DNA from 2 places in the Streptomyces sp. NPDC006711 genome. Region 2 is predicted to be linked to the other one. Evidence: predicted binding sites of a transcription regulator. Region 2 holds the regulator's gene; the other holds the start of a gene.
What was found. Region 2 encodes HspR, which represses chaperone genes until heat shock. Its sites were predicted from a motif close to TTGAGNNNNNNNNNCTCAA; they were not measured.
Positions count from the first base shown of each region.

Region 1: a site for HspR is predicted at 1,490-1,508, ahead of lon (endopeptidase La). Genes of this name have one in related genera too.

Region 1 is NZ_JBIAGO010000013.1:28,320-31,726, reverse strand. Features, by position in the region: partial or broken gene ACFYM2_RS23850 (DUF3626 domain-containing protein) at 1-8, opposite strand, end outside; gene ACFYM2_RS23845 (GNAT family N-acetyltransferase) at 26-706, opposite strand; gene ACFYM2_RS23840 (hypothetical protein) at 774-1,127, opposite strand; gene lon (endopeptidase La) at 1,531-3,407, shown strand, end outside.
Region 2 is NZ_JBIAGO010000001.1:389,265-392,671, reverse strand. Features, by position in the region: gene dnaJ (molecular chaperone DnaJ) at 1-1,114, shown strand, start outside; gene ACFYM2_RS01735 (heat shock protein transcriptional repressor HspR) at 1,116-1,583, shown strand; gene ACFYM2_RS01730 (helix-turn-helix transcriptional regulator) at 1,663-2,562, opposite strand; gene ACFYM2_RS01725 (5'-nucleotidase) at 2,811-3,065, shown strand; gene ACFYM2_RS01720 ((2Fe-2S)-binding protein) at 3,062-3,394, shown strand.

The sequences.
Region 1 (3,407 bases), on a different contig from region 2:
TTGGACAGATCCGCGCGGGCCGTGTTCAGGCCGGGAGCGTGCCGAAGGTCAGGCTGGCCATGGGGGAGCGGGTCTTCCAGCCCAAGGAGGTGTACAGGGAGCGGCCTTCGGGGGTGCCGACCAAAATTCCCGTGGTGGCGCCGGCCTCATGGGCGGTGTTTTGCAGGGTGCGCATCACCAGGCCGCCCAGGCCCTTGCGCCGGTGGCCGGGAGCGGTCTCGATCTGGTCGGCCACGGCCGTGGGACCTGTCGGCGCGATCTGGCCCCGGGCGGCGAAGTGGCCGTCGGCGGTGCGGACGAGGACGCGGGTTACGCCGCCCCGGGTCCACGAGGTGAGTGTGTAGCCGGCCGGGACGCGCGGGCGCTCGGCGGCGAGTGGCACCGTCATCAGGAAGCCGGGCTTGTCGAATCGCCAGCCCTCACCGAGCCACGGCCGCACGGTGTCGTCGTCGGCGAACAGCTTCAGCCAGATCCCGGGCACGCGCGCACCGTCCGCCAGCGCGCGGACGTCCGCCTCGTTGGGCGCGGGAAGCACATGGCGCGCCACGTGATGGGCCTGCCCGGCGTCGATGGTCCAGCCCCAGGGCCGCGCCATCGGATCGGAGGTCCCACGCGAGACGACCCACCCGTCAACCCAGTCCCGCACGAGCGCCCCGAGCGTCCCTGGCGTCCCTGTCTCCCGATCCGTCGCCGTCACCGTTGTCATGACCGCCCCCTGGTGGTGTGCAGTAGTGGTAATAGAAGTGGTAATAGATGCAGTCTCGTGGAGCACCTTACGGCCCTGAGCGGTCCCCGATGCGGCCGGAGGCTGCACCGGCCTGGGGCCGTGACCCGTGGGATGAGGGAGTCCGCCTGCACGGGGGTCTGCCCAATTTGTGGGGCCGAAGCGATTCCGCATGCAGCGGCACCGACACATCTACCGCCAGGTGGTGCAACCAGAGCAGATGGAACAGCACCGGCAGCACCGAGACCGGGTCACTCACTTCCGTCGCGCCGGTGTCCAGCGGACGCGACTCGACGAACACATCCCGCAGGGCCAAGACGACCGGCTCCAATCGGTGCCGCGCGTGGCGATATCCCGCCAACCACCTCACATCGCGCACCATGATCGCGTCAGGCGCCCCCACCAGCGGGAACACCCACCCCGCCTGGTCACAGGCCGCCTGTGTCGCCTCGAACTGGACCAGTCCCTCGGTTTGCGGCGATCCGCTGGGCGGCTGTCGATCACCAGCGCCGAGCCGTCGTCACGGCGTACGAAGTAGTCCGGTGCGTGCGAGACACCCCTGAACCCGCGTACCGGCGCCGAGTCCTCGAACCGCCCAGGCATCATCCGCCAACGGACGCCGAGCTCCGAGCTGCGCGGCTCGATGTACCCGACCTCGAATCCGTACGAGGGATTGGAAAGCGCCGGGGCTACCGGCATAGGACAGTTCCCGGGTGATCGCTCAGAGCGAACGGGCCTCGGGGAACATTCCTCCACTCACAAGCATTGAGTCTGCATAGCTCAACTTGACTGCCGAAGGGGAGATCATGGCTACCGAGTCCACGGCACCGTCCACACCGACCACCCTGCCCGTGCTGCCGCTCGACGACGAGGTCGTGCTGCCCGGGATGGTGGTGCCGCTCGATCTGTCCGATGCCGAGGTGCGGGCCGCCGTCGAGGCCGCGCAGGCCGCTGCCGGGCCGGACGGGGGCAAGCCGCAGGTGCTGCTCGTGCCGCGGATCGACGGGACGTACGCCGCGACCGGTGTGCTCGGGACCGTCGAGCAGGTCGGGCGGCTCTCCGACGGTGACCCCGGCGCCCTCATCCGGGGGCGTCACCGCGTGCGGATCGGCGCCGGTACCACCGGGCCCGGCGCCGCCCTTTGGGTGGAGGGCGCTCGGGTCGAGGAGACCCTGCCCGACCCCCTGCCGGGCCACGTGGCCGAGCTCGTCAAGGAGTACAAGGCCCTGGCCACCGCCTGGCTCAAGAAGCGCGGTGCTTGGCAGGTCGTCGACCGCGTCCAGCAGATCGAGGACGTCTCCGCGCTCGCCGACAACTCCGGATACTCGCCGTTCCTCACCGTCCCCCAGAAGGTCGAACTCCTGGAGACGGCCGACCCGGTGGCCCGCCTCAAGCTGGCCACCGAGCAGCTGCGCGAACACCTCGCCGAGCAGGACGTCGCCGAGTCCATCGCCAAGGACGTCCAGGAAGGCGTGGACAAGCAGCAGCGCGAGTTCCTGCTGCGCCGCCAGCTCGACGCCGTGCGCAAGGAGCTGCGCGAGCTGAACGGGGAGGGCGGCGAGGAGGACGAGAGCGACGACTACCGCGCCCGCGTCGAGGCCGCCGACCTGCCCGAGAAGGTCCGCGAGGCCGCGCTCAAGGAGGTCGAGAAGCTGGAGCGCGCCAGCGACCAGTCGCCGGAGGGCTCCTGGATCCGCACCTGGCTCGACACCGTCCTCGAACTGCCGTGGAACGAGACCACGGACGACGTGTACGACATCCCGGGCGCCCGCGCGGTCCTGGACGCCGAGCACGCGGGCCTGAGGGACGTGAAGGAACGCATCACCGAATACCTCGCGGTGCGCAAGCGCCGCGCCGAACGCGGGCTCGGGGTCGTCGGAGGCCGCCGCGGGGGCGCCGTGCTCGCACTCGTCGGCCCGCCCGGCGTGGGCAAGACCTCGCTCGGCGAGTCCGTGGCGCACGCCATGGGCCGCAAGTTCGTGCGGGTCGCGCTCGGCGGCGTACGCGACGAGGCCGAGATCCGGGGCCACCGCCGCACCTACGTGGGCGCCCTGCCAGGACGGATCGTCCGGGCCATCAAGGAGGCCGGGTCGATGAACCCGGTCGTGCTGCTCGACGAGATCGACAAGGTGGGCTCCGACTTCCGTGGCGACCCGGCGGCCGCCCTGCTCGAAGTCCTCGACCCGGCGCAGAACCACACCTTCCGCGACCACTACCTGGAGGTCGAGCTCGACCTCAGCGACGTGGTGTTCCTCGCCACCGCCAACGTCCTCGAAGCCATCCCCGAGGCGCTGCTCGACCGCATGGAACTGGTCAGGCTCGACGGCTACACCGAGGACGAGAAGGTCGTCATCGCCCGCGACCACCTGCTGCCGCGCCAGCTGGAGCGGGCCGGCCTGGAAGACGGTGAGGTCGTCCTGGAGGACGCCTCGTTGCGCAAGCTCGCGGGCGAGTACACCCGCGAGGCGGGCGTACGGAACCTGGAGCGCTCCATCGCGCGGCTGCTGCGCAAGGTGGCCGCCGAGCACGAACTGGGCCGGCGCGAGCTGCCGTTCACCATCACCCCCGGCGGCCTGCGCGACCTGATCGGACGCCCGCACCACGTGCCCGAGTCCGCCCAGGACCCGGCCGAGCGGCGCACCGCGGTGCCCGGCGTGGCCACCGGGCTCGCCGTCACCGGCGC
Region 2 (3,407 bases):
GATCAAGAAGGCCTACCGCAAGCTGGCGCGCGAGAACCACCCCGACGCCAACAAGGGCGACACCAAGGCGGAGGAGCGCTTCAAGGAGATCTCCGAGGCCAACGACATCCTCGGCGACCCCAAGAAGCGCAAGGAGTACGACGAGGCGCGCGCCCTGTTCGGCAACGGCGGCTTCCGTGCCGGGCCCGGCGCGGGCGGCGGCAGCTTCAACTTCGACCTGGGTGACCTGTTCGGCGGGCAGCAGCCCGGCGGGGGCGGCGCGGGGGCGGGCGGCTTCGGCGGCGGCCTCGGCGACGTGTTCGGCGGGCTGTTCAACCGGGGCGGCGCGGGCGCCGGCCAGCGCACGCAGCCGCGCCGGGGCCAGGACCTGGAGTCCGAGGTGACGCTCAGCTTCACCGAGGCGGTCGACGGGGCCACGGTCCCGATCCGGCTCTCCAGCCAGGCGCCCTGCAAGGCCTGTTCGGGCACCGGCGACAAGAACGGGACGCCCCGGGTGTGCCCGACCTGCGTCGGCACCGGCCAGGTCTCGCGCGGCTCGGGCGGCGGCTTCTCGCTGACCGACCCGTGCGTGGACTGCAAGGGCCGGGGCCTGATCGCCGAGAACCCGTGCGACGTCTGCAAGGGCAGCGGCCGGGCGCGTTCCTCGCGCACCATGCAGGTCCGCATCCCGGCCGGGGTCAGCAACAACCAGCGCATCCGCCTGCGCGGCAAGGGCGCGCCGGGCGAACGGGGCGGCCCCGCAGGCGACTTGTACGTGGTGGTGCACGTCGACGCGCACCCGGTGTTCGGGCGCAAGGACGACAACCTCACGGTCACGGTGCCGGTCACCTTCACGGAGGCCGCGCTGGGGGCCGAGGTCAAGGTGCCCACGCTCAGCGGCCCGCCGGTCACCCTGAAGCTGCCGGCGGGCACCCCCAACGGCCGTACGATGCGGGCCCGCGGCAAGGGCGCGGTCCGCAAGGACGGCACCCGGGGCGACCTGCTCGTCACGGTCGAGGTGGCCGTGCCGAAGGAGCTGGACGACAAGGCCCGCGAGGCCCTGGAGTCCTTCCGCGACGCCACCGCGGGCCAGGACCCGCGGGCCGAGCTGTTCCAGGCCGTGAAGGGAGCATGAGATGGACCCCCGCCAGCGTCGCCAGCCGCCCTTCGGCGGGCGGGCGTACGAGCTGACCGACGAGACCCCGGTGTACGTCATCTCGGTGGCGGCCCAGCTCTCCGGTCTGCACCCGCAGACCCTGCGGCAGTACGACCGCCTCGGCCTGGTCTCGCCCGACCGCACGGCCGGGCGCGGCCGGCGCTATTCGGCCCGCGACATCGAACTGCTGCGTACGGTGCAGCAGTTGTCGCAGACCGAGGGCATCAACCTGGCGGGCATCAAGCGCATCATCGAGCTGGAGAACCAGGTCGCGGCGCTCCAGGCGCGGGTGGCGGAGCTGACCGGCGTCGTCGAGGGCGCGGCCGTGGCGATGCAGCAGCGCGAGGCGCAGGTGCACGCCTCCTACCGGCGCGACCTCGTGCCCTATCAGGACGTGCAGCAGACCGGCGCGCTGGTCGTGTGGCGGCCCAAGCGGACGTCGGAGTAGTCGGAATAGCCGCAGGGCCCTCCGGGGCCCCGGCGCCCCCTGTGAGGCCCGTCGTTCCCCTTGTGGGGGGCGGCGGGCCTCAGGCGTCCTGGTCCAGGATGCCCGACTGGGCGATGAGGAAGCCGAGTTGGGCCCGGCTGCCGCTGCCGAGCGCGGCGGCGAGCTTGGCGATGTGCGCGCGGCAGGTGCGTACGTTCATCCCGAGCCTGCGGGCGATGGCCTCGTCCACGTGGCCCTCCACGAGGAGCTTGGCGATGGAGCGCTGCACGCCGGTGATGCCGGCCGTCTCCAGGTGGTAGGGCACCTCGTCGTCCCAGGGCACGGCGGACTGCCAGAACTGGTCGAAGACGCCGACCAGGTACTGCACGAGCCCTTCGTGGCGCAGTTCCAGGGCGACTTGGCGGTCGCTGCGGGCCGGGATGAAGGCGATCTTCCGGTCCATGATGATGAGCCGGTCGATGATCTCTTCGAGGGTGCGCACCTCGAGCCCGTACGGCGCGATCCGTTCCACGTAGCCGATGGTGGCGGAGTGGTGGCGGGCGGTGTGCTGGTAGAGGGTGCGCATCTCGACGCCGCGCGCCACCAGGGGTTCGATGCGGCGCAGCCCCGCCTCGAAGCTCTCGGGCCTGCGTCCGCTGCCGGGCTGGATGACCAGGAGTTCGTCGGTGCACTCGTCGATGACGCGGTCGAGGGTCGCGTTGATCAGTTCGAGGCCTTCGAGGACCGTGATCGCGTGGGTGCCGGAGCGGTCGGGGGTCGCTATCGCCATGAACGGCTCGAACGTGCCGGCCAGGGCGATGGAGAGTCTTCTGCGCTCCTCGATCTCCCGTTCCAGGGGCTGCGTCAGCGAGTTGAGCACCACCGTGGGGGGAACCGGGCGCAGCAGTTCGGCGTCGTCCGGATCGGGGCGCAGCAGGGTCAGGTCGGTCAGGCACGGGGCGGCCTCGGCCTCCGACCGGGAAATGCCTCCCGTACGCAGGGCGAGGGCGTACAAGGCCGTCCCTGTCTCGCACAGATCGACCGGGCCGTGATCGTGTCCTATATGCCCCTGTTTCAACCTAGTTGCACCCCCCTCATGCTTTTGAATTACAGGAACATGATGCCTGGCCGCGCTGGTGGAAGTGGTCGGAGTGAGCCATCGTCGTATCCGCGGGGGGAGGTAATGATCAAAAGAGGTGGAGATCGGCCATGAGCAGGATGGTTCGAGCACTAAGCACGACAGCCGTTGTGGCGGCTGCTCTCTGCGCTCTCTCGGCGCCTGGGGACATCACTTGGGAGTCCCACCCCGCGAAGGCGGATGTCACGACCGCGTCGGACATCACCTGGGAGATCGCACCCAAGGTCGCGACCATAGCCGGTGACATCACCTGGGAGGTGGCGCCCAAGGCCGCGCCCGGTGACATCACCTGGGAGACCGCGCCCAAGGGTGCGGCGCCCGGTGACATCACCTGGGAGGACGCTCCCGCGGGTGCTGTCGCATGAGCTTCCCGCCTGACGACCGCACTTTTCGTCGCGAAATGGCCACGGCCTACCGCTCTGGGTGGCATTTCATCGACCTCGCCACAGCAGTCCCCCACCGTGGCGATTCGTTGATGGTCACCCTGCTCGGTGAGCCCGTCCTGATCGCCCGTGAGGACGATGAAGACGTCCGTGCCTACCGGTGCCTGCGCCGGCCGCGCGGGGCGCCGCAGCCCATCCGCTGCGTGGTCCGCTACGGCATGGTCTTCGTCAACCTCGACCAGCGTGACCACCAGCTTTTCGAGTCGGAAGCCCAACCCGATTCATCCACCGCCACCCCCCGCAGTGCCTGACGCGATCCCCCGT